Regions from separate parts of the Oceanisphaera sp. W20_SRM_FM3 genome, predicted to be linked through region 4. Evidence: predicted binding sites of a transcription regulator. Region 4 holds the regulator's gene; each other region holds the start of a gene.

Region 1 (5,073 bases), on a different contig from region 4:
GCCACTACGGCTACACCTAAGCAAGATTCAGTCACGCTAACGCCTCAAGCACAGCGTTTGAGTCAAGTGCAGCAGTCGTTGGCCAATACGCCAGCACCGGATAACAGCGCTCGCTTAGAGGCACTGAAAAAAGCCATTAATGAAGGCAGCTATCAAGTAGACAGTGACCGATTGGCGGCCAATATCTCTCGCTTTGAGCAGGATTTAGAAGGTATCTAATATGTCGCTTGCTGCGCTGCTAACCCAACAGAAAACTCAACTCGAGCTTTTGTTAGAGATTACTCAACAAGAGCTCGATTTGATCGTGACGCGAAAAGCGCTCGAACTGCCGCCCTTGGCAGAAAAAAAACACACCTTATTAACGCAAATTCAGGCAACAGACGCCGAGCTTGCCAATCATCCAGAGCGAGAGCGCTTAAGCACTGATTATCATCCGCAAGTTGCAAGCCTGCGTCAGTTAGTAGAGCAATGCCAAGAGCAAAGCCAGGTTGCCGAGCAGTTACTCGAGCAATCGCTCAACGGCGTACGCCAGCTTGCCAATATTTTAAGCCGCTTGCACGAACGGCAAAGCGTCACCTACGACCAAAAAGGTCACACCAAAGGCATTAATAAAGGTGCCGGCTTTAAGGTTTAAGCTTCGCCGTGAAGAGTGAAGCGTGAAGCGTGAAGCGTGAAGCAAAATAAAACCAAATCACTAAGCAAACAAAAACACCGCTCCCATAAAGAGCGGTGTTTTTGTTTGTGAAAGGTTAGCGCTATTTTATAGGTTATTTAAAACATCCTGCGTCGCAGCACCGCCGAAACTCTCTGTTTAACAAAGTTGGCGGCTACAAGGCTGGCGTTTTTTGTAGGTGGCAATTTATTCGCCACGGTTTGTTTATATAGATTTAAAACATCCTGCTTTGCAGCATCGCCGAATAAATTGGCGGTTACAGGGCGAACTGCCCTTCAATACCCGCGTCTTAGCTTTTCAAACAACTTTAAATCCAGCTCCAGCTCAGTGATGTACATGTCACCATCGGGGTAACTGTTTACCACGCGCGCGCCGCGCACGACGCCGCGGCTGCTGTTGCTTACGGTACCGTCTTGCAAAATATTGCTGTTAGTGATGCTCGAGCTTGAGGTCATCACACCACTTAATTGCTCGGTTAATTCCCGATAGGCATCCAGTTTAGAGGCGCGCATGGCGTGTAATAACTTTTGCTGCGGATCCTGCGGCTGCTGCAAGCTTATAGGGGCATAACCCACCGCATAAATATGATTTCTTGCGGGTTTAGGCCCGCCTTGCGTGCTGCAGGCCATTAATGGCAGTAACAACAGGCCCAATAATAATCCACGCTTACTTAGCATAACGGCTCCTGTATTCAGGCGTAATGACTTGCACTCTGGCCTCTGGGCCTTTTGCCTTAACCATGCTGGCCACTAAATATGCAGGAATAAACTGCTGACCACTGGCAATCAAACTGTTGTCGCCCAGGGAAACAAGGCGCGCATTAATTAATCGTCCGCCCATGGTTTGACTCACGGTGCCGTGCACTAAATATTGCGCCCCCATTCGTGAGCTCAACTGGCGATAATCACGGCTGGTGCTGATGTCGCCCTCGGGCGTGATGCGAATAAAAGGCAGCGTTTTAAAATCCACTACCCGCAAGCCGTATTGGTTAAGCTGAAACATCATGGTTTCAGATAACAAACGGTTAAAATCGTCTTGGCTCTTATAATCTTGCTGATCCACAAAGCCACTCACGGCTATGCCAGATTGCGCATCTACCTTATGAATGCTCGACACCAATTGGTAGGCCAATGCCGACATATGCTGTTGCAGCTGGGTTTGTCCGCCGACCAAAGATGGACCCGCCTGAGGCAAATAAGCACTGCGGTTACCGGCACTCATGCGCATGGGTACACCATCTTGAGTATGGCGCGGCGACACTGCTGGGCGCGGGAGTGGCCCCAAAGGTTTGCCATTAACATAGTGGGACGCATGATAGTGGGGCAGATAATGATTATTCGCATCATACTGTGGCTCTTCTGATGCGGTGCAAGCGGTAAGCCCCAGCACCACAACTAGAAAAAGGCATCTACTCATCATGACTCCATTAAATAAAAGACCGTCTACCGGCTAAGCTATCGGCACAAGCACCGTAAACTTTACCGCTCAGCCAAAGCAGCTAAGCCAAACCCTTGGCGCCACTTAAGCAAAACCATTAAGGCACTTCGCAGATAAAGCAGCTAGCGGCAAAAAACTGCCGCTGTGATAATCTTCGGCAATCTTTGCGCCAGTAAGGCGGTTAGATATACCGATAAAGCCTACCCAAAACCAGCGTTATAAGCCCGAACTGCAGCAAAATTGCCTTTTACTGTACTTAGTAGGCAAGGTTTTTGCATAATCCTTGCCAACAATTGATTACCACGCCAACTTAATGCTGGCCTCGGTGCTAACTAGGATGCAACCGTGTCAATAAAAGCCCTTTTGTCCTCATTATTTCTGCTGTTACCGCTGATGTTGCCATTTACGGCTAACGCCGACTGGTACCAAGCAGAAGGCTCGGCGCCCCTGAGCCAAGGGACAGAAACTGCACGCCAACAAGCACTCGAGCAAGCGCTCACAGATGCACTGTTGCAAGCCGGCGCGTCCATTACTACCGTGCAATCCGTGACTAACGGCGCCCTTTCTGGCCAGCAACTCGACATCGCAGCCCAAGGCGAGCTAATGGATTACGTGGTCCTTAACGAGCGCCGCGACCAAGGCCGCCTATGGCTCACAGTGCGCGCCGACATTTGGCCCAACCCGCAACAAGTGCAAGCACAGTGTGCCAGCCGATATCGGCCGGGTATTAGCCTCACCAGCTTTCCTATTCAACATCCTGAACAAGGTCAATTTGGCCAAATTTATGAATTAGGCAATGCCGCCGCCGCCCGTTTAGCTCAGCATCTAATGCCCAGCGTCAATTTGATGACGCAACTGCCCTATCAAGTTGCCACCGATACTCAGCTGCCGCGTAGCCAAGGGTTACGCAAAGGCAGTGACGTATTGGCACAAAAACAACAATCACGACTCTTGCTGAGTGGTGTGCTTAACGACATCAGCATGGACGACGACCACTGGGTACAATGGAAAATAAAAGATAAGCCCCGTCAATTTGCCTTGTCGGTTACCTTAGAAGACAGCTTTACCGGTGAGCGCTTACTGCAGCAGCAATACCGCATAGAAGCCCCTTGGCCGTTTAAAAAGCACGCCAAGGTGAATGTGCAGCAACAAAGCTTTTGGCAGTCGTCTTATGGCCTAGCTGCCGACCAACTCTTGGTGCGCATAACTAACGATATTGTTAAGGCGCAGTCGTGCATGAAAGCCATAGGCCATATTTTGCAGCAATCCGATGAGGGCATCTTAATGGACTTAGGCCGAGAGGCCGGTATTCAACCCGGCGATCGCTTTACGCTGATCCACAGGCGCCAACTGCAGCCCGGTTATTACAGCGAAAGCTCCTCCAAAGCCCAATTTGTGGTGCAGCAAAGTCACACCGACTACAGCATATTAGCCCCTGCAGATAGCGCCGCCCGCGAAGTACGCATCACCCCAGGCGACATGCTGACCTCAGTGAAGTGAGGCGGTAAAGAAGACCAAGCCCGCGCGCATGCAAAAAATTAAACACCGCTCTTTTAAAAGCGGTGTTTTTGTAGAGTGCCAACTTGGCGGCGACAAAAACTGCCGAAACCCTTTGTTTTAGTAGGCGGCAACTTGTTCGCCGCGGTTTGCTTTGGTGTTGATGTAGATTTACAACCGCCAGCTGCTCTTCAATTTTCATTGAACATTAAAAATTAAGCATCCAACATTGCTCTCAAGCTCGCCGCCCTCGCCTACTTTTCCGTAATGCCAAAATAACGCTTATGCAGCGCTTTTACCTGATTCATTAACTCAGGCACAGGGCCCTCAGCCAGTATTTCTGGCGCTACCTCATTAATGGCTAACGGCTTAACCGGCGCGGGCGGCAAGCCCCATTCGTTACACCACTGAGCGAACTGTTTGCCTGAGCAAATGTATACCACGCGTCCCAAACCCGCCCAAGCATGAGCAGCCGCACACATAGGGCAATGCTCGCCCGAGGTATACACGGTAGCCTGTGCACGCTCAGTTTCGCTTAAGTGCTCAGCCGCCCACTGTGCCAACGCCAACTCAGGATGAAAGGTGGCATTGGTATGAATTTGATTATGATCTTCCGCCAACACGGCGCCTTGTGCCGACACCAAAACCGAGCCAAACGGCTGATCGCCCTCAGCCAATGATTCTTCTGCCAACACCACACAACGGCGCAAGTATCGTAAGTCTTGTTCACTTATGGTCATTCAAGCCTCCTGCTTATTTGTGACTGCTATTTGAAACTTAACCATTCTGCTCAGCCTAGTAATCAGCCTTAAGGTATATCAACACTGCCGCTGATCTTTTACCTCTACTTAATGACAGCCCTGTGACCTCAGTCACTTCGCTTAACTTCAACAGTGCCGTGTCGGCGAGCCAGAACAGAGAAAGTCCTTCTTGAGTCTGATACAGTAACCAACATCTTCTCTTTCTTAAAGCTCAACTCGAAGCCCACTATGTCTGTAGATTATTATCAGCAACATAAACATCACAGCAATCAAGAATAAAAATAACTAGTGGAGAATTAAATATGATTGTTAGTGATTCCTGTAGCCAATACTTCACATACTCAATGTTGTTCAACTGCGGTGAAACTTGGCTAAGGCTAGGTATACCCAATGAACCGCTACAGACTGCTAGTTGGCTGGCTTATCAGACACTCGCCTTAAATGTGCTAGACCCTTTAGTTGAACATTTTGGCATACCGATTATCACCTACGGTTTCTCTGGTTATGAGCTAACAAAAACTATAAAAAAGAAATCAAAGCCAAATATATCACCAGCACTGGATCAGCACTCAGCGTGCGAGCTGAACGCAAAAGGTCACTTAATCTGCTCGCGACAAGGCGCGGCAGTAGATTTATTCTACCCAAGCTTGAACAGCTTTGAAGTGGCAATATGGCTAGCGAACAACACCCCTTTCGATAGACTGT
Region 2 (5,073 bases), on a different contig from region 4:
AAACCTTGCAACCAAGTTTTAGTGAATTCAACGCCATGCTCATCAATCATGGAAGAAGTTAAGGCCACATTATAAGGATGTTTGCCGCTACGAGTGCAAATTTTTCCTTTGTACTTAGGATCTGCCAATTCTTCGTAGGTAATGTCGTCACGCTTACCGACGCGGTCTTTAGAGGTATAAATGGCGCGAGCGCGCGTCGTTAGTGCAAACCATTGCCCGTCGGCAGCGCGATACTGGGCAGGAATACTTTCTTCCAGCACCTTGCTCTCAACAGGCTGAGTCAAGTCTTTATCGACCACTTCCATCAAGCGGCTCACGTCTACCGTTAACAATAAATCTGCCGGCGACAAACGCCCTTCACGCTCTAGGCGCTCACCCATACCGTCTTTTAAAAACACCACATTAACATCGATACCAGTTTCTTTGGTGAAGGTATCGATAATGGGTTTGATCAAGAAGTCTTGACGATTGGAATACACATTCACTTCTTCGGCGAAGGCTTGGCCAGCAACACTGGTAACCAACAAGGCGGCGGCAGATAACGCTAATTTGGTAGACATGCTTAACATCCATTTAGTTGAGTGAGAATAGTTACTGTTCAGCAGTATACCTAGCCCCAATTCGTAATCAATAAGCAAACCGCATAAGAATGATAAATATTTTCATCCGCAATATGATTGTCTGTTGAATCTGATTCTTTGCGTCGCGGCATAGCCGCTCAACCATAAAAAAGGAGACCTTGCGGCCTCCTTCTTATCCCAGACTCTAGCGTGCTGGCATTAGTTACGTTTTAGGGTCACGAACTCAGGGTAGGCATCGATGCCGCAGTCAATTCTGTCCATACCCGATTGCTCTTCTTCTTCGCTGACTCTAATACCCATGGTCCGTTTGAGTAGGTACCACACCAGCAGACTACAACCAAAGACCCAACCGCCTATCACCAAAATGCCGACCAACTGAGCCCACAAGGTGGCTTCGGGGTGAGCCACGGGAACCAGCAACAACCCCAGCATACCGCAGACGCCGTGTACCGAAATGGCTCCTACTGGATCATCGATGCGCAGCTTATCCAGCACCACAATGGCATACACCACCACTATGCCTGCCAGCAAGCCGATACCACAGGCCCACATATGACTGGGCGATAAAGGATCGGCGGTAATGGCCACCAATCCGGCCAAAGCACCGTTGAGGATCATGGTCAAATCCGCCTTGCCCCAAGTCAACTTAGTCACCAACAACGCACCTATGGCTCCAGTAGCAGCGGCGGCATTGGTGTTAACGAAGATGCCAGCCACGGCGGTGGCGTTTTCTACATCCGACAGCAGCAGTTGCGAGCCACCGTTAAAACCGAACCAGCCCATCCACAGAATAAAGGTCCCTAGGGTCGCCATCGGCATATTAGATCCGGGAATGGGGTGAATTTCGCCATCACGGCCGTATTTGCCACTGCGGGCGCCGAGCAGCAATACACCAGCCAGCGCGGCACTGGCCCCAGCCAGATGTACTATGCCGGCTCCAGCAAAATCGGTGAAACCCCACTTGGATAGGAAACCACCGCCCCAAGTCCAGTAACCTTCAATCGGATAGATAAAGCCGGTCATTACCACACTAAACACGAGAAACACCCACAGTTTCATCCGCTCGGCCACGGCACCGGAAACGATGGACATGGCGGTGGCCACAAATACCACTTGGAAGAAAAAATCGGCGTCCAGTGCATGGCTGGCTCCCAGCTCCGCTTGGCCAATCAGCCCCCCCATACTTGGCAGCCAGCCACCGACCGAGTTATCTACATACATAATGTAGTAACCCACCAATAAATACATGGTGCAGGCGATGGCATACAGTAAGAAATTTTTAGTCAGGATTTCGGTGGTATTTTTGGCGCGCACTAGACCCGCTTCCAGCATGGCAAAGCCGGCCCCCATCCACATCACCAGCACACCGGATATCAGGAAATAAAAAGTATCCAGAGCAAACTTCAGTTCGGTTAAAGTATCCATTATGCTCTCCTTCGCTTAAATGGCTTCTCTATCGTGCTCACCGGTGCGAATGCGCACGGCTTGCTGCAGGTCGTAGACAAATATTTTGCCGTCACCTATCTTGCCGGTATAGGCCGCTTGAATAATCGCCTCGACCACCTGCTCGACATGATCGGTGTGGGTAGCAATTTCTAACTTGACCTTGGGCAGAAAATCCACGGCGTATTCGGCCCCGCGATACAGTTCTGTGTGCCCCTTCTGGCGACCGAACCCTTTAACTTCTGATACCGTCATCCCCTCGATGCCGACATCGGCCAATGCCGAACGCACGTCATCGAGCTTAAACGGTTTGATAATGGCGCAAATCATTTTCATGGTGAACCTCCTTGTTTGCCTATACCGTCTCGGTAACAACTAATAATAAGCAAGCTTCACGCCAATATTTTTATCACTTAATTATCAAATAGTTACAGTTTAAAAACAGCAGCAAGATGAGGTCGTGATATGATATTGGTGCAGTAGAACTACGACAAGCACCATAATGGTGCAATGGAGTCACAATGTTATTTCTATCAGACCGAGTGCAAATCCCCGACCAGGAGCTGGAGTTTATTACCATGCGCGCCAGCGGCCCGGGTGGTCAGCATGTCAATAAAACCGACTCTGCGGTGCAGCTGCGTTTCGATTACGCCAACAGCCCTAGCCTGCCAGAACGCTATAAATTAGCGCTGGCCAAGATGAGGGACAATCGGGTGTTGGAGTCAGGCTGGATCATGATCCGCTGTGAAACTCAGCGCAGCCAGCTGATGAATAAGGAAACGGCCAAGGAGGCCTTGCTGAGCTTATTAGAGCTCGCGGGAAAACCGGTGAAAGTGCGTCGACCCACTCAGCCCAGTAAAGCGGCCAAGCGCAAACGTGCCGACAGCAAAACCCAGCGCGGTAAAATTAAGAGTGGTAGAGGGAAAATCAAGCTGTAAGCCGTCAGCTATAAGCCGTAAGAACATGACTCACTCAGTCTAATAACAATGCAGCGAAGCTCAGTAAAACGGCTCGGTTTTGATTTAACTTACAGCTGACAGCTTACCGCTTAGGGCTATGTTTTAGCGATTAGTACAAAAATCCTGCCACTGCTCGAGCACGCGCGCGAGATCGTCTAGGCCACAGCCGGCGTAGAGTTCATCATCGTAATAGGCCATGCCATCTTCTAATTCGCTATCAAAAGACAGTGCATGAGCACTGAGCTCGGCTTCTTCGCGTGTGAGCAATAAGCTGCATTCGCCGTAAGCTCGTTTAAACTCTTGGGTCTCACCGGCTTCTAACTGCGCAATGACGTCCAGTAGTTCGGCGGCTTCAATCATGGTCACCTCATCGGTTAACCAAGCGCCCATTACTTCATGGCCCATGGAAAAACGGGCTCTATGTTGGCCATTTAAATCACGAAAAAACTCAAATTCCACACTGACTCCAGCGGCCGCAACGGCAGGCCTAAATAAGAAAGTTGGATTCTATCACTCCCCAGAGCAAGCACGAAGCAAAGCTGTATCACAAATAACACATAGGGTTACTTAGAAGCTGAGAGTAAGGTGCCGACCATAGTATTAAAAAAACACATACTTAAATGCAACTCATGCATGTTGTGAGTTGGTCTAATTCAGTCATCTAACGTAGTCTATGCGCGCTCTACATAGGGCTAGGCTTAGTTTAAAGAATAATAACCAGCAACAAAAAACATTAAATTAACATAACCATAACAACAACCCCATAACAACAACCTTTGTGTGAAAACATCATAAGGCGCTAAGCCATAACTTTCTTGCTACTTACTTTTGGAATGCAGATACCATGAGCCAATCAGCACCAACTCAAGCCCAGCTTAGCCATAACGATCTGGTCTACAAGTTACACGACAAACCGCCGGTCATGCAGGCCCTGTTTGCTGCCGTTCAGCATTTGCTGGCCCTGTTCGTGGCCGTGATCACCCCCCCCTTGATCATCTGTCAAACACTGGGCATTCCGGCTCAAGATACCGCGCATATCATTAGTATGTCGTTGTTCATTACGGGCGTTGCGTCTTTTATTCAGATGAAACGCTTTGGCCCTGTCGGCACCGGCTTGTTGTCGATTCAAGGCACCAGCTTCAACTTCTTGGGTCCTATTATTGCCAGTGGTTTGGCGATGAAAGACGGCGGCGTGACCACTGAAGCCATGTTGGCGGCCATTTTTGGTACCGCATTGCTGGCGGCACCAACCGAGATCATCTTGTCGCGTTTCTTACACCTAGCTCGGCGCATTATCTCGCCGCTGGTGAGTGGCATTATCGTCACGCTGATTGGTCTGACCTTAATCCAGCTTGGCTTAACCTCTATCGGTGGTGGTTTCAACGCCATGGCCGATGGCACCTTTGGTTCGTTAGAGAACCTGGCTTTAGCCGGCACTGTGCTCGCCATTATCGTAATCATGAACTGTATTCCCAACCCCTATGTGCGCTTGTCCTCTATCTTAGTGGCCATGGTGGCAGGCACAGTGCTGGCCATGTACATGGGTAAAGTGCCACCAGCCATAGAGATGGACACGGCCACCATCGCCTTACCTATTCCGATGAAATACGGTTTAGGCTTTGACGCCTCACTGTTTATTCCCTTGGTATTAGTATTCTTGATCACAGCGCTGGAGGGTATAGGCGACACCACCGCCACTTCAGAAGTGTCTGGTGAGCCAGTGTCTGGTCCCATCTACATGAAGCGTATTAAAGGTTGTGTGATGGGTGATGGCGTTAACTCCTCATTGGCCTCTGTCTTTAATACCTTCCCCGTCTCTACCTTTAGCCAAAACAACGGCGTTATCCAAATGACAGGCGTTGCCAGCCGTTATGTGGGCTTCTTCGTGGCGGGCATCTTAGTCTTAATGGGCTTGTTCCCGGCGATCAGTACCTTAGTGCAGCGCATTCCTGAGCCAGTATTAGGTGGTGCAACACTGGTTATGTTTGGTTCTATCGCCGCCGCCGGTGTACGTATTTTATCCCGCGAACGCTTAGACAGACGTGCGCTGTTTATTATGGCTATCTCATTTGGTGTGGGTCTGGGTGTGT
Region 3 (5,073 bases), on a different contig from region 4:
GACTGGCCATAAATTGTACCTGCACCTCGCCCTGCTCCATGCGCACTTGAATACGCATGGCGCCAAACTCGGACGGATTCAGCTTAATGTCGGCTTCTTGTAAGTTCTGACTGACCAAAACTTGTGCTTGCTGCGCCAGCTGCTTGGCGTTTTGCTCCGCCGAGCCATGCAAGGTCAACGCCTTATCTAACATGGCGGTGCGCTCAGGCGAGGCCGCTAATAAGGTATTTTCGCGATTGATGAGTAAGCCGCTGGCCTCTTGGCCGGTACTTTCTAAGGGCTTGGTTTGCTCGGCAGTGGCTTGGCTTAAGCCACTGCCTGCAGCATTCGCGGCCAGCTCATTCACTGACACTGTGGCTTGGCCATCAGCCCGCTCAGCCTTAGTCAAAGCGGCGTTAATGGCCCGCGCGACACCGGATTTGTCAGCTAATTTTTCGTCTATGGCCGACGACGCCTCGTCAGTCGCTAAGGTTTGAGCCGTACCCTTGCTCGGTGCTTGTGACCAACGCTTGCCATGCTCAATTTGGGCCAACCAGTCCGGTGCTGCGGTGCGTGCCGCCTCGGGAGCAAGATTGGCCGTGCGGTTAGCCTGCTCGGTGTTAACGGCTTGCTCGCTCACTTGGGTTTGAGCTTGGGCTTGCATTTTAACGTCGGCGTGCTCCGCTAAAATTTGTGCCGCTTGGTTATTTGCCTGAGCAGATTGCGTGGCTTGAGCAGCTTGGGTCGCTTGAGCGCTAACCACCTGCGCAGACGATGCTAACCCTTGCGCGCTAGCAGCTTGAGCCGTGGTGCTGGAAGCGGCTGAGCTCGTTTGTTTGGCCCCACCTTCTGTTAGCTCGCCAGCTTTGGTGCCTGTGGTTGGCGATAAATCAGCTGGGTTTAGGGATCCTGTGGCGGCTATATTCGCGCTATTAAGTAAGGGGCCTTGATTGACCGCCGCTTTTACCGCCTCATTTGCTGCAGGGTTATCTGAATGCAACGTGGCTGCTTTGCTCTCTGCTTTATTCTCTACTTTATGCTGACCCTGCCCGTCGACAATCAGTGATTTAGCCGTGGATTCAGTATTGGATTCGGTATTTACAGCGGCCTGAGCTGGCGATGCAGCAGACTCAAGCGGCAAAGCGCTGCCGCCTTGCCGCTTGGTATTCATATCAGCTTGGGTGGCTGCGTTTTCACCAGCTTGGCGGCTCCGCTCAGCAAAAGCACTCTCATGAGCGTTGAGTGACGCTGACTCACGGCTTTTGCTCGTGGCTAGGCTATCTGCCTTGGCTTTGTCTTGCGAAGACTCAAGTTCAGAAGGCTCAAGCTCAGAAGATTCAAGGTAAGATGCCTGGTTTGGGGCAAGGCTAAGCGCAGGCGCAGGCGCACTCGGCGGCGCAAGCTCAGCTTGGTCTGCACTCGATTGGTCTGTACTCGCTTCATCTGCAGACTGGCGAGCACGCGTCTCGGTGGACGCAGCTTTGCTACTAACGTTAGAAGCGTTAGCGGCAGGCTCGGCATCCGTGTCGTCAGGCTCCGCGCTCTGCGCTTGCTCCGCCGGTTCAGCATGAACAGACTTATTTTGCACAGACGAGTCTTGGTCACTAGCGGCCACCGCAGCTTGATTGGTTGCGGATAAGGAAGAGGGAGATGATTGACTATCAGACTCTTGTGAAAACACCTCGGCAAACAGGCCGCCATTAGCCGCGCTCGCGGCCTTGCCTGAAACAGCTGCGCCTGTTTGTGCGTTTGTCTGTACGCTTACCGACATTATATTCATGGTCATTGAAGTGTTCCCCATCAATCCTGCGGCTTAATCGTCAGCCTAATGTGCTCTATCAAGCTGCGCGACGCGATTAAGCTCAGCGGCAACTTCAGACTAATGCCAGATTAATGCAAGAACCGAACCAAGATTTTAAGGGCGCGCCACGGTTTGGTTTTTCCTAAATATCAAACCATCCTGCTGCGCAGGACCGCCGAACAAGTTGGCGGCTACAGGAGGCGGGTATTTTGTAGGGCTCAATTTATTCGGGCCGGTTTTATGTTTGATTACAAAAACATCCGCTAACGCTCTCTGTGTAAAAAAAGAGCGACTACGTGTGCGGAGTCTGTGGTTGGCGTGGCGCTAAACACTATCTGTTACCGTTTTTTTGGCTGTAAAAGCGATGTAGCGTGAGTTCATCAAGCATTTTTTGCTCTTGCTTGTCGCTTTCTTTTAGCTTTCGTTCGGCTTCACGCTCGAGCAGGGTTTCTATGGCTTGCTTGCGCGCACGCACCGCCATCCAGCTAGCTCGGCTTTGTTCAAGCTGTTGGCGGGCGCTCTGTAGGCCGTCAACTTGCTGCTCTTGGGCCACTTCTAGCTTATTAATAAAGCCTTGAAAATGGCTGAATTGATTGGCAGTTAAGCCTGCTCGGCCTCGTTTTTGAAAGTCTTCGCTGTAGTTGCGCTGATATTGGCTGAGCATTTGCTGCTGCTGTACTAATTGCTGTAGCTGTAACTGGGCGGCCGACAACTCACTTGAGGCTTGGCGCTCTTTATTATCTAGCTGCTCCAGTAATAAATGCAGTGCTCTGCTCATTGCTTAAGCCTTTATAAAAGGGGAATAGGGACTGGTGATGGGTGAATTTTAACTCCCTAATCCACTATTCCCCAAGCCACTCTTCTCTAATCTCCAATCTCTAATCTCTAAACCACTCATCCCAACTCAGCCATCACTACTGCGCCCGCACTTAGTTAGCACGTAATAGCGGCGAGCTCATGTTGGCTAAGTCAGCCAAACACATGGGCATTTCTACTACATCTGTCATGCTTTGCGTTAAAAAATGCTCAAGACGGGGCCGGATCATAATCGCCATATCGATGCGCGGATCCGCACCAGACTGATAAGCGCCTAAGTTAATCAAGTCGTGGTTTTGCTGATACAGCGCATAGGCCTGCTTGACCGCTCGCGCCTGTTGCTGATGCTCTTGAGTGGTCACCGCCGTCATCACGCGACTGATCGACTTTTCAATGTCTATCGCCGGGTAATGGCCGCTGTCTGCCAGTTGGCGCGATAAAACGATATGGCCATCTAAGATGGCGCGCGAGGCATCGGCAATGGGGTCTTGTAAGTCATCGCCTTCGGTTAATACTGTAAAAAACGCCGTTATGCTGCCCTGCCCTTCGCCGCCATTTCCGGCCCGCTCAACTAAGGCCGGCAAACGGGCAAACACAGAAGGCGGATAACCCTTACTGGCTGGTGGCTCACCCACGGCCAGTGCAATTTCACGCTGGGCTTGGGCATAACGAGTTAATGAGTCCATCAAGAGCAGCACGTTTAAATTTTGATCACGAAAATATTCCGCCAAGGTTAAGGCGGTTTCGCAACCTTTAAGGCGCATCAAGGGCGATGAGTCGGCGGGGGCCGCCACTACCACGGCGCGAGCGCGGCCTTCCACACCCAATATTTCATCGATAAATTCTTTTACTTCTCGGCCACGCTCACCAATTAGGCCCACCACCACCACATCGGCTTTGGCACCACGGGTCATCATGCCCAGCAGCACACTCTTACCCACGCCGGATCCCGCAAATAAGCCCATACGCTGGCCTTGGCCCACGGTTATCAGGGCATTAATGGCGCGCACGCCCACATCCATCACCTCACGGATCGGTTTACGCGCCATGGGATTTAAGCGCTGAGCGGTAAAATCTGCGGTTTTGCTGGTCACTATTGGCCCAAGACCATCCAGCGGTTGGCCGATGCCGTCGATTACGCGGCCTAATAATTCCATGCCCACCGGCACACCTTCGCCTTGGCCGACGGGGGTGACGCGCGCACCTGGGATCACGCCCTTTAAGGATTCGCTGGGCATTAAAAACAGCTTGTCGTCGGAAAAGCCCACCACTTCGGCATCCATGTCGCCAAACAAGGTTTGAATTTTACACAAACTGCCCACGGCGGCGGTGCAGCCCACGGCCTCCAGCGTTAAGCCCACCACACGGGTGAGTTTGCCGCTGGCAGCCATGGCCGGCACTAAGCCTTTGGTTTGGTAGGTGTTAAGGCGTTTAAGAAGGGAGCTTTTAGTGTGGGGCATTAAGCCTATTCCGCGGCATATAGCTATTGGGTGCCATGTCGCTATTCTGCGCCATGGAATCGAGTCCAATTGGCTTTAAGGAAATTCGCCATTAACTCATCGATGCGTCGCGCCAGACTCACGTCCAGCTCAGAAAGGGCGGTTTTTACCCGTAAATCACCGCGAGCTTGAGCGGGTTCACTGATCAACTGCCAGTGGCGCGCAGCTATGCTGCGTTCATCAAAATGCTGTTCTAACACAGCTAAGTCTTCTGGATGCAAATACAAGGTAATACGTGTGGTGTCCCCGTGATTATCGGCGCTCGGCAAAGCAGACATGGCCTCTTGTACCGTGGCCAAGAGCAGCTGCGGCGAGGTAGTGGCCTCAGTTTTCAATAAATTGCGCGCCAGCTCTTGGGCCAGCGTCACTAAGCTTTGCTCGACGACTTTATCAACCTGCGCCAAGGGCGCTTGCAGCTGGCCGATTAACTGCTCCCACAGCTTTACTTGGGCGTCAATTTGCGCGCTACCCTCACTCAAGCCCTGCTCTATGCCTTGAGCGAGCCCGGCTTCATGGCCTTGCTGCAAGCCGGTTAAGCGCCCTTCTTCTTGGCCCACTAACGTGCCTTCTTGCTTGCCTTGCTCAAACCCTTCTTCATAGGCGGCTTGGCGAATTTCTTCTAGCGCTTCTGCGGTGAGGGGCTCGGGCTCATGCGTATCTTCTGGCTGATCATGAACCACATCGACGTGGCGTTTAATATTCAGCGCTTGGGTGGGCTCGGCTGCGGGCGGCAAAGCCTGATGCCCAGACAATTCCGGCCAAGGCCAGCTGTCGGATGAGGGTCCAGCTGCTAATTCTCTGTCTAACTCTCTGCTTAAGTCGGTATTAAGGCCGGTAGGGATGCGCCCGGGCTTAACGCCATAAGGATTGCGACTCATACGAAGTCGTCTCCGCCGCCTTTAGACAGCATCAGCTCGCCGCTATCGGCCAAGCGCCTTGCCGCCGCCAAGATTTCTTTTTGCGCCAGCTCTACGTCGC
Region 4 (5,073 bases):
CCGGCTATCGCATTCGCTACTTTATTGATAAAGAACAAATGGAAGCAGAAGGCCAAGGCAGCAACGGACGCGTAAAAACGATCTTCTTGCCTGAACAGCTGCAGAACATGAATAAAAAAGAGGCTAAACCCTAATCATGGCGACCCTGAACGCACGCGGACTGCAGAAAAGTTACAAGGGCCGTCAAGTAGTGGCCGATGTAAGCATCACCGTAAAAACTGGCCAAATCGTCGGTTTACTGGGCCCAAACGGTGCTGGTAAAACCACGTCTTTTTATATGATAGTAGGCTTGGTACAGCGTGATGCGGGCAGCATTACCATAGATGACCAAGATATTAGTCATCAGCCGATGCATGTTCGCGCTCGCGCCGGTATCGGCTACTTACCCCAAGAAGCCTCCATTTTTCGACGACTTAGCGTGGCCAACAACATTATGGCCGTGCTAGAAACACGTAAAGAGCTCAATGCCGTAGCGCGCATCGAAAAAATGGAGCAGTTGCTCGAAGAATTTAATATTGGCCATATTCGTGACAGCATGGGCATGAGCTTATCCGGTGGTGAGCGCCGCCGTGTCGAAATAGCCCGCGCCTTGGCCGCAGAGCCGCGCTTTATTTTATTGGATGAGCCCTTTGCCGGCGTCGACCCTATTTCGGTGTTAGATATTAAAAAAATCATCTTGCACCTGCGAGATCGCGGCCTAGGCGTACTGATCACCGATCATAACGTGCGCGAAACGCTGGATGTGTGCGAGCGAGCCTATATCGTGAGCCACGGCCATGGTATTGCCGCCGGCACCCCCGCCGAGATTTTGGCCAACGAACAGGTGAAAAAAGTCTATTTGGGTGAGCAATTTAGTCTTTAATAGACTAATAAATCGCGCGGCTATCATAGTTAGCTGCGCAACGGCCCGGCTATTTTGCAGCGCAACTTAAATGAATTTAAGTGAAGCCAAAACTCAGCCAGACCGTAACGTAAAGAGTAATACCGCCTCCTCTGCTGTTGATAAAGAAGGACTTTTGGTTGCTATGAAAGGATTTTTACAACTATGAAGCCAACTCTTCAATTACGTATGGGACAGCAGCTAACCATGACTCCCCAGTTGCAACAGGCCATTCGCCTGCTGCAACTATCGAGCCTAGAGCTGCAGCAAGAAATTCAACTGGCACTCGAAAATAATCCCCTGCTCGAGCAAGAAGAAGCCGACGAGTATGGCAACGACGATGAACTCGTACCGCAGCCAGCTGCCAAAGATGAGCAAATGGCTACCGACAAGGCCATGGAGCAACATCAGTTGTCTGATGAGATGCCCATGGACACTCAGTGGGATGATATTTATACCGCCTCCGCCGGCACCAGCGGCACAGGTGGCCTGCCAGACGGGCTAGAAGAGACCGTCTATCAAGGCGAGACCACAGAGACCCTGCAAGATTATCTGTTGTGGCAGATGCAGCTCACGCCCTTTAGTGAAACCGATCAGGCTATCGCCTTAGCTATTATTGATGCCATAGACGAAGCCGGTTATCTCAGCCTAGACATTGAGGGTATTCTGGCCTCGGTTATCGGCGGCGAGCAGCACATAGAAGCTGATGAAGTGGAGGCGGTGCTAAAGCGTATTCAGCACTTCGACCCTTTAGGCGTAGCCGCGCGCAGCGTGCAAGAATGCTTAGCTATTCAACTGAATGCCCTGCCTGCCAACACCCCTTGGCTCTCACAAGCTCAACGGCTGATCGCCGCGCACATGGATTTGCTGGCCACGCGCGATTATCGCAGCCTGCAGCGACTCACAGGCCTGAAAGAAGATGAGCTCAGAGACGTGTTGGCGTTAATTCAGCAACTCGAGCCAAGGCCTGGCAATAACCTGCTGCAACACAACTCAGAGTATGTGATCCCCGATGTGGTGGTCACTAAGCTGCAAGGGGTGTGGAAAGCCGAACTTAATCCCGAGGCCTTACCTAAGGTGCGCTTAAACCAAACCTATGCGGCCATGGGCCAAGGCCAGCAAGGCAGTGATGGCCAGTTTATTCGCCAGCACACTCAAGATGCCAAATGGTTTATCAAGAGCTTAGAAAGCAGAAATGAGACCTTGCTCAAGGTTGCTAATTGTATTGTCGATCAACAACAGGCATTCTTTGAGCATGGAGCCGAGGCAATGAAGCCCATGGTCCTGAATCAGGTAGCAGAAGTGGTAGAGATGCATGAATCGACGATTTCTCGTGTCACCACCCAAAAATTTTTACACTCACCCAAAGGGGTTTTTGAGTTAAAATATTTTTTCTCCAGCCATGTAGCTACCGAAAGTGGCGGCGAATGTTCTTCTACGGCCATTCGCGCCTTTATTAAGAAATTAGTCGCGGCAGAAAACCCGGTTAAGCCATTGAGCGACAGCAAAATCGCGCAATTACTGGACGAACAGGGGATACAGGTAGCCAGACGGACCATAGCCAAGTATCGTGAGTCACTGGCCATCCCCCCTTCCAATCAGCGTAAGCGCCTATTGTAGGCGGACTTAGAAGGAAGACTTTATGCAAATAAATCTGACTGGACACCATGTAGACATCACTGACTCCCTGCGTGACTATGTGAATAGCAAGTTTGCTAAGCTAGAGCGCCATTTCGATAATATCACCATAGTGCATGTAGTGCTGACGCTTGAAAAATTACAGCAAATTGCTGAAGCCAAAATTAACCTCAGCGGCGGTGAAATCTTTGCCACTTGTGAGCAAGATGATATGTACGCAGCCATCGACGGTTTGTTCGACAAACTCGATCGCCAAGTGATTAAACACAAAGAGAAGCTCAAGCAAAAATAACTATGGAAGTCGCCGATATACTAAGCAGGGACTGCACGCGTAGTGCCGTCCCTTGCACGAGCAAGAAAAGGGCGCTGGAAATCATCAGCGAGCTCGCAGCAGCACACCTCAACATCAACAGTCAGCAATTGTTTGACTGCCTTCTAGCACGGGAAAAAATGGGCAGCACCGGTATAGGTAACGGTATTGCCATTCCTCACGGCCGTATTAGCAATAACAATCAAGCCACCGCCGTACTGCTCACCTTTGCTGAGCCTGTGGAGTTTGATGCCATCGATAACCAGCCGGTGAGTTTGGTCTTTGCATTGCTGGTGCCAGAGCAAGAGTGTAAGCAGCACCTTAAAACCCTATCCTTGATCGCCGAAAAACTCAGTGACAAACAGATCTGTAAGCAATTACGTCAAGCCACTAGCGATGACGAGCTCTATCAAATCATGATTTCTTCTTAAGGAGTAAGTATGCAGCTGGTGATCGTCAGTGGTCGTTCTGGTTCGGGCAAAACCGTCGCATTGCGGGTACTCGAGGATTTGGGCTATTACTGCGTTGATAACCTGCCAGTAGAACTGCTGCCGAGTCTGGTTAAGATGCGCCGTGACAAACCAGGCGAAGTGGCGGTAAGCATAGATGTGCGCAACTTGCCTGACAATCCGGATAAAATGGAAGCTCTCCTTGCGGAGGTGCGTGCCATGGAAGACGTGAGTTTATCCAGTATCTTTATTGATGCAGATAATGCCGCTCTTATTCGCCGTTTCGGGGATACCCGCCGCTTACACCCCTTATCACGCTTGAGTTTGACGCTGGATGAAGCCATCCGCGAAGAAACCAACATGCTGGCGCCGCTATCGTCAGAAGCAGACTTGCGCATCGATACTTCTGACTTAAGTATTCATGATTTAAGTGAAATTATTCGTGCCCGCATCTTGGGTAAGAAAGAGCGCGAGCTAAATTGGGTATTTGAATCTTTTGGCTACAAGTATGGTATTTCACAAGATGCGGATTTTGTGTTCGATGCCCGCTTCTTGCCTAATCCCCATTGGATAGCCGAGCTCAGACCCTTTAACGGCCGCGATGAGCCGGTAGCGACCTACCTAAACAGCCAACTCGAAGTGACTAAGTACCTGTGGCAGATTGAAAATTTGCTGGTGACTTGGATGCCGCATTTAGAGCGCAATAACCGCAGCTACGTCACGGTCGCCATCGGCTGCACCGGTGGTAAACACAGATCCGTATATTTAGTCGAGCAACTGGCTCAAGCCTTTAAAACCATGGGCAAGAGCGTACAAGTACGCCACCGTACGCTGGAAAAAGAGCATGCAAAAAATTGAACGCGACTTAAAAATCGTCAATAAGCTCGGCTTACACGCCAGAGCCGCAGTACAACTGGTACAAGTCACGCAACAATTTTCCGCCACCGTGACTGTGTGCAGTCAAGGCAAGCAAGCCCCCGCCAACAGCGTGATGGGCCTGCTAATGCTAGAAACAGCACAAGGCAGCGCCATCCGCGTGGTCGCCGAAGGCACTGATGCCGCCGCCGCTATGGACGCCGTGGCCGAGCTAGTCGCGGCACGATTTAATGAAGCGGAATAACAGATAGCGGGAAGCTTGAAGCTGAGAGCCGGAAGCTAAGAACTGGCATAAAAATTCGAACCAACAAAAAGCCCTGCATCTTCTGATGCAGGGCTTTGTTTTTACTGCTCGCTTTCCGCTTTCCGCTTTCCGCTTTCCGCTTTCCGCTTTCCGCTTCTAGCTTCTAGCTTCTAGCTTCTAGCTTCTAGCTTCTAGCTTTCAGTTACTGCCCTGCTATCTTCATTTCATCAATCAACACTGAGCCGGTTTTTAGACTAGAGCGCAGCTCGGTATCTGTGCCTACCGCTTGAATGCCTTGGTACATGTCTCTGAGATTACCGGCTATGGTGATCTCTTCCACTGGATAAGCGATTTCGCCATTTTCTACCCAAAAGCCGGCAGCACCGCGCGAGTAATCGCCGGTCACTATGTTCACCCCTTGACCCATCATTTCCGTTACCAGCAGGCCTGTGCCCAGCATCTTTAATAACTGCTCAAAGCTTTGGCCGGTGTTGGCAATATTCCAGTTATGAATACCTCCCGCGTGGCCGGTTAAGGCCATGTCGAGCTTGCGCGCCGAGTAGCTGGTCAGCAGATAAGTTTGCAGCTTACCTTGCTCGATAATACGACGCTCGACGGTGCGCACGCCTTCGTTATCAAAGGGTGAGCTGGCTAAGCCTTTCGCGAGGTGAGGTTG

What was found. The regulator sigma-54, encoded in region 4, starts transcription at its own class of promoters, with help from an activator protein. The targets are predictions, from matches to a motif close to TGGCACNGTTTTNGCTT.
Region 1: the regulator sigma-54 is predicted to act here: its motif matches at 2,372-2,388, upstream of ACEN2G_RS02860 (flagellar assembly protein T N-terminal domain-containing protein).
Region 2: the regulator sigma-54 is predicted to act here: its motif matches at 2,408-2,424, upstream of ACEN2G_RS07820 (P-II family nitrogen regulator).
Region 3: the regulator sigma-54 is predicted to act here: its motif matches at 1,873-1,889, upstream of ACEN2G_RS03095 (flagellar hook-length control protein FliK).

Annotation. Positions count from the first base shown of each region.
Region 1 is NZ_JBGQOP010000003.1:65,662-70,734, reverse strand. It holds gene flgM (flagellar biosynthesis anti-sigma factor FlgM) at 1-219, shown strand, start outside; gene flgN (flagellar export chaperone FlgN) at 221-634, shown strand; gene ACEN2G_RS02870 (LPP20 family lipoprotein) at 949-1,350, opposite strand; gene ACEN2G_RS02865 (FlgO family outer membrane protein) at 1,340-2,089, opposite strand; gene ACEN2G_RS02860 (flagellar assembly protein T N-terminal domain-containing protein) at 2,456-3,610, shown strand; gene ACEN2G_RS02855 (nucleoside deaminase) at 3,862-4,347, opposite strand; gene ACEN2G_RS02850 (hypothetical protein) at 4,671-5,073, shown strand, end outside.
Region 2 is NZ_JBGQOP010000011.1:23,738-28,810, reverse strand. It holds gene ACEN2G_RS07830 (Fe(3+) ABC transporter substrate-binding protein) at 1-560, opposite strand, end outside; gene ACEN2G_RS07825 (ammonium transporter) at 780-2,006, opposite strand; gene ACEN2G_RS07820 (P-II family nitrogen regulator) at 2,022-2,360, opposite strand; gene arfB (alternative ribosome rescue aminoacyl-tRNA hydrolase ArfB) at 2,546-2,962, shown strand; gene ACEN2G_RS07810 (YacL family protein) at 3,086-3,442, opposite strand; gene ACEN2G_RS07805 (uracil-xanthine permease family protein) at 3,828-5,073, shown strand, end outside.
Region 3 is NZ_JBGQOP010000003.1:117,127-122,199, reverse strand. It holds gene ACEN2G_RS03095 (flagellar hook-length control protein FliK) at 1-1,765, opposite strand, end outside; gene fliJ (flagellar export protein FliJ) at 2,112-2,558, opposite strand; gene fliI (flagellar protein export ATPase FliI) at 2,710-4,056, opposite strand; gene fliH (flagellar assembly protein FliH) at 4,098-4,973, opposite strand; gene fliG (flagellar motor switch protein FliG) at 4,970-5,073, opposite strand, start outside.
Region 4 is NZ_JBGQOP010000015.1:49,061-54,133, reverse strand. It holds gene lptA (lipopolysaccharide transport periplasmic protein LptA) at 1-134, shown strand, start outside; gene lptB (LPS export ABC transporter ATP-binding protein) at 137-862, shown strand; gene ACEN2G_RS09610 (RNA polymerase factor sigma-54) at 1,046-2,500, shown strand; gene hpf (ribosome hibernation promoting factor) at 2,523-2,810, shown strand; gene ptsN (PTS IIA-like nitrogen regulatory protein PtsN) at 2,813-3,259, shown strand; gene rapZ (RNase adapter RapZ) at 3,269-4,135, shown strand; gene ACEN2G_RS09590 (HPr family phosphocarrier protein) at 4,122-4,397, shown strand; gene pmbA (metalloprotease PmbA) at 4,600-5,073, opposite strand, start outside.